DNA from 2 places in the Ferrovibrio plantarum genome. Region 1 is predicted to be linked to the other one. Evidence: riboswitches for the same ligand, from Rfam matches in the RefSeq annotation. Region 1 holds a riboswitch; the other holds the start of a gene.
What was found. Region 1 has a riboswitch for thiamine pyrophosphate ahead of thiC (phosphomethylpyrimidine synthase ThiC). Riboswitches for the same ligand answer to the same signal wherever they lie in the genome.
Positions count from the first base shown of each region.

Region 2: it holds a riboswitch for thiamine pyrophosphate, as region 1 does, so the genes downstream of both, V6B08_RS19405 (ABC transporter ATP-binding protein) here and thiC (phosphomethylpyrimidine synthase ThiC) in region 1, are expected to answer to the same signal.

Region 1 is NZ_JBBKBA010000002.1:697,099-699,294, forward strand. It holds gene V6B08_RS16555 (autotransporter outer membrane beta-barrel domain-containing protein) at 1-599, opposite strand, end outside; TPP riboswitch at 1,006-1,146, shown strand; gene thiC (phosphomethylpyrimidine synthase ThiC) at 1,220-2,196, shown strand, end outside.
Region 2 is NZ_JBBKBA010000003.1:236,276-238,471, forward strand. It holds gene V6B08_RS19400 (acetoin utilization protein AcuC) at 1-753, opposite strand, end outside; TPP riboswitch at 815-923, shown strand; gene V6B08_RS19405 (ABC transporter ATP-binding protein) at 915-1,634, shown strand; gene V6B08_RS19410 (ABC transporter permease) at 1,631-2,196, shown strand, end outside.

The DNA.
Region 1 (2,196 bases):
CTGATGCTCCAGGTGTTGTTCAGCTGGAAGCCGAAATACGGGATGATCGAAAGACCGTCGCTCTTGGTGGAGCCATTGTTGAACGTGGTGGTGAGGTCGAGGTTCTCGTAGCCCAGCGAAACGCCGATCAGGGCGCGGTCGCTAAGCTTGTAATCAAGGCCGCCGACCACGTTGTAAACGTTGCCATCCATCTGCAGGCCGGCCTGGCTGTTCTCCACCGAAGCATAGCTGCCCTGCATCCAGGTGCCGAACTTCTTGTCGGCCGAACCGGCGGCGCGACCGGAGTCGCGACCGTTCATCGAGATGGGACCAGGGGTAGCGCCGCCGCTGGGGCTGAAGCCACCGCCGGTGCCGCCGCCAGTAAAGCCGCCGCCGATGCCGCCGCTGATGGCGCCACCGATGGCACCGCTGATCAGGCTAGCGGTCTGGGCCGAGGCGATCGGCGCGGCCACCGCGGTAACTGCCTGGTTGGCAACGGCACCCGAATTGGAGACGTCAGAAGCGGCGAAAGCCGGCGCGGCGGCGAAGAGGCCACCGGCCACCAGGCCAAACGTAAGGACGCCGAAGGCAAATCTTGCCGCTGCGATTTTCCGAATCATTATTGCGCTCCCAATAAAAAAACCTCAGGCGCCAGTCCGTTTGCAGACCGAAACCGCTTCAGGTTGGAGACTATGTGAGTCCGGCGACGCTGGTCAACCTGACAATGCGCCTCTGCCGTTTACTTTGCTCGCTGTTGCAAAAACAGCACAGTCTGGTTGGTTTTTTTACAATTTCGCACGCCCCAACACAGCGTTAGCCAGACTTTTCCCTGGGCCGAGGGGAGCTTTACCCGTGCTTTTTCGCGCCGCTTAAGGCTTTCACCACCGAGACTCCACATCTTGCAGTATATGTATTTGACACAGGAAGTTGACCATACGCGCTCATAAACACAACTTTTAGTGGCTTTTTTCGCGTCGCCGAGGTATCTGCCCGGATTTGACCCGGCGGCTTCCGTATTCTACTTTTGCCGGCACCGAGGGGTGCCCCGCCAGGGGGCTGAGATTCGGACCGGCCTGGAATACTCGCAAAGAGCAATCCCGGCAGCGCCGTGACCCTTAGAACCTGATCCGGGTCATGCCGGCGGAGGGAACGGACCTGCCAGGGGGATTATCCTCCTGCCCCCATACTCTTTCCACCCCATTCCCGGGTCTCCCAGCCTCACCGCACCAGGAGATCCGCCATGTCCACCATCCAGAACGGCCCGCATCAGGCCCCAAACGTCACCACCGGAGCGCTGCCGGCTTCCGAAAAGCATTACAGCGCCGGCCACCTGTTTCCGACCATCCGCGTACCGCACCGCGCCATCGCCACCCATCCCAGCGCCAATGAAGCGCCGCTCTGCGTCTACGACACCTCCGGCCCCTACAGCGATCCGGCCCAGGTGATCAATATCGCCGCCGGCCTGCCGCGCTGGCGCCAGGCGTTGATCGAGGCGCGTGGCGATGTGGCCCAGTATGGCGGACGGGCGCTGCGGCTCGAGGATAATGGCGGCCCGGGCAATGCCCAGGCGAGCGTGCCGCCGTTCCCGCAACAGCATGCCCCGCTGCGCGCTAGTGGTGCGGCGGCCGTGACGCAGCTTGCCTATGCCCGGCGCGGCATCATCACCACCGAGATGGAATATGTGGCGATCCGTGAGAACGAGGCGCGGCGGCAGGCTGCGGACATGCAGCGTGACGGTAAGGATTGGGGCGCGGCCATCCCCGATTTCGTGACGCCGGCATTCGTGCGCGACGAAATCGCGCGCGGCCGCGCCATCATTCCGTGCAACATCAACCATCCCGAACTGGAGCCGATGATCATCGGCCGCAATTTCCGCGTCAAAGTGAATGCCAATATCGGCAATTCGGCGGTGACATCCTCGATGGCCGAGGAAGTGGACAAGATGGTGTGGGCTATCCGCTGGGGCGCCGACACGGTGATGGACCTCTCGACCGGGCGCAACATTCACAATATCCGCGACTGGATCCTGCGCAATGCACCGGTGCCGATCGGCACGGTGCCGATCTACCAAGCGCTGGAAAAGGTGAATGGCCGCGCCGAGGACCTGAACTGGGACGTGTTCCGCGACACGCTGATCGAGCAGGCGGAACAGGGCGTGGATTATTTCACCATCCATGCCGGCGTGCGGTTGGCGCATATCCCGCTCACTGCGCAGCG
Region 2 (2,196 bases), on a different contig from region 1:
GGCGCCGCACTGGATCAGCAGGGCATCGGGCCGGAACCCGGCGACCAGCGGCACAATCGCCTCGGCCACCAGATGCGCCATCTCGGTGTCGTTCATGCCTGGCGGCACCGGGAAATTGAACAGGTTGCCAAGGCCATGGTCCTCGGCGGCGCCGGAACGCGGCCAGCGCCCGGCCTCGTGCACCGAGATGAACAGCACGCGCGGATCGTCGCGGAAGGCTTCTTCCACGCCATCGCCGTGATGCACGTCGAGATCGACATAGGCCACCCGTTCAAGGCCACCATCGAGCAAGGCCAGGATCGCCACCACGGCATCGTTGAAATAGCAGAAGCCGGAAGCCTGCGCGCGGCGGCCATGATGGGTGCCGCCGCCAGGGCTGTAGATGATGCCGGGTTGCTGCAACAGGCGCCGTGCCGCCATCAGGCTGGCGCCGACGCCGGTGGCCGGACGGCGGAACATGGTGCCGTAGATCGGATTGCCGCCGCGCCCGAGATTATAACGGACCGACTCATCCTCCGGGATCGCCAGCACCCGCTCGGCGCGCTGCACGGCGGCGACGTAATCCGGCGCGTGGTAGCGCGTCAGTTCCTCCGGCGTCGCCGGGCGGCTTTCGGCATAATTCGCCGCCTCCACCCAGCCGAGCGTGCGGCACAGATCCATCACCGTCGAGACGCGCGGGATCGACAGCGGGTGTTTTCCACCCAGGCTGGAATGGCGGTAGATCTCGTTGCCGATGAACAGGGGCTGGCTCACCCCCTTAATGTAGCGAGCCGGCATCGGTTGCCTAGAGGGGCGCGTCGGCTATACTTAGGCCCAAGCCCTGAGGGGGAGCCGATGGTCGGCTGAGAGGTTCGCGCAAGCGGACGACCCCTCGAACCTGATCCGGGTAATGCCGGCGCAAGGGATTCAGCGGCGTGCGGCACGATACCTTACCCACTTCCGTCCATTCCGATTCCGCCCTGGCCTTTGGCTCCCAGGCGGTGCTGGCGCCTTTTGCGCTTGATCTGGCACCGGGGCGCTGGATCGCCGTGCTGGGCCAGAGCGGCATTGGCAAGAGCACCATGCTGCGCGCCCTGGCCGGCCTGTTGCCTCAGGCGCGCGTAACGCCGGACCTGCGCGGCTGCATCGCCTGGATGGCGCAGACCGACCTGCTGCTGCCCTGGCTGCCACTGGTGGACAATCTCTGCCTCGGCGCCCGCCTGCGCGGCGAGACACCCGATACTGAACGCGCCTGTGCGCTGCTCGGTCAGGTCGGCTTGAGTGGCCGGGAAAACTCCCTGCCCGCCACGCTTTCCGGCGGCATGCGCCAGCGCGCGGCTTTGGCCCGCACGCTGATGGAAGACCGCCCGCTGGTGCTGATGGACGAACCCTTCGCCGCGCTCGACCTCGTCAACAAGCGCAAGCTGCATCAGCTCAGCGCCGAATTGCTGGCCGAGCGCTGCGTCATCTTCGTCACCCATGATCCGGCCGAAGCGCTTAGCCTTGCCGACCATGTCTACATCATGGCCGGCACGCCGGCGACCTTGACGCTGGCCGCCGAGCCGAGCGGCGCCCGCCCGCGCGACGTGCTGGCGCCCGAGCATGTAGCAGCGCTCCGCGCCATCCAGGCCACTTTGCTGGCGGAGGCCGCATGAGGCCGCTGCTTACGCTCGCCGGGCTGCTGGCTGTATGGGAAGCCGTCGTGCGCGGTTTCGCCATTCCGAGCTACCTGCTGCCGCCGCCCAGCGCCGTGGCGCAGGCCTTCGTGCTGCATATCGAGATGCTGGCGCGCAATGCCGCCGTCACGGTGGCGGAAATGCTGATCGGGCTGCTGCTCGGCGCGCTGCTTGGTGCCTCGGCGGCATTGGCCTTGCTGCTTTCAACCCGCGCGCGGCGCTGGCTGCTGCCGCTGCTGGTAGCCAGTCAGGCCGTGCCGGTCTTCGCGCTGGCGCCTTTGCTGGTGCTGTGGTTCGGCTATGGCCTGGCTTCGAAGGTCGCCATGGCCCTGCTGATCATCTTCTTCCCCGTCGCCGTGACGCTCTACGATGGCTTGCGCCGCACCGATCCCGGCCTGCTCGACCTGGCCCGGGTGATGACCGCCGATGCGCGCCAGCACCGCCTGCGCGTGTTGAGCGAGATCCGCCTGATGGCGGCGTTGCCCAGCCTGTTCAGCGGCCTCAAGGTTGCGGCCGCCGTGGCACCGATCGGCGCCGTGAT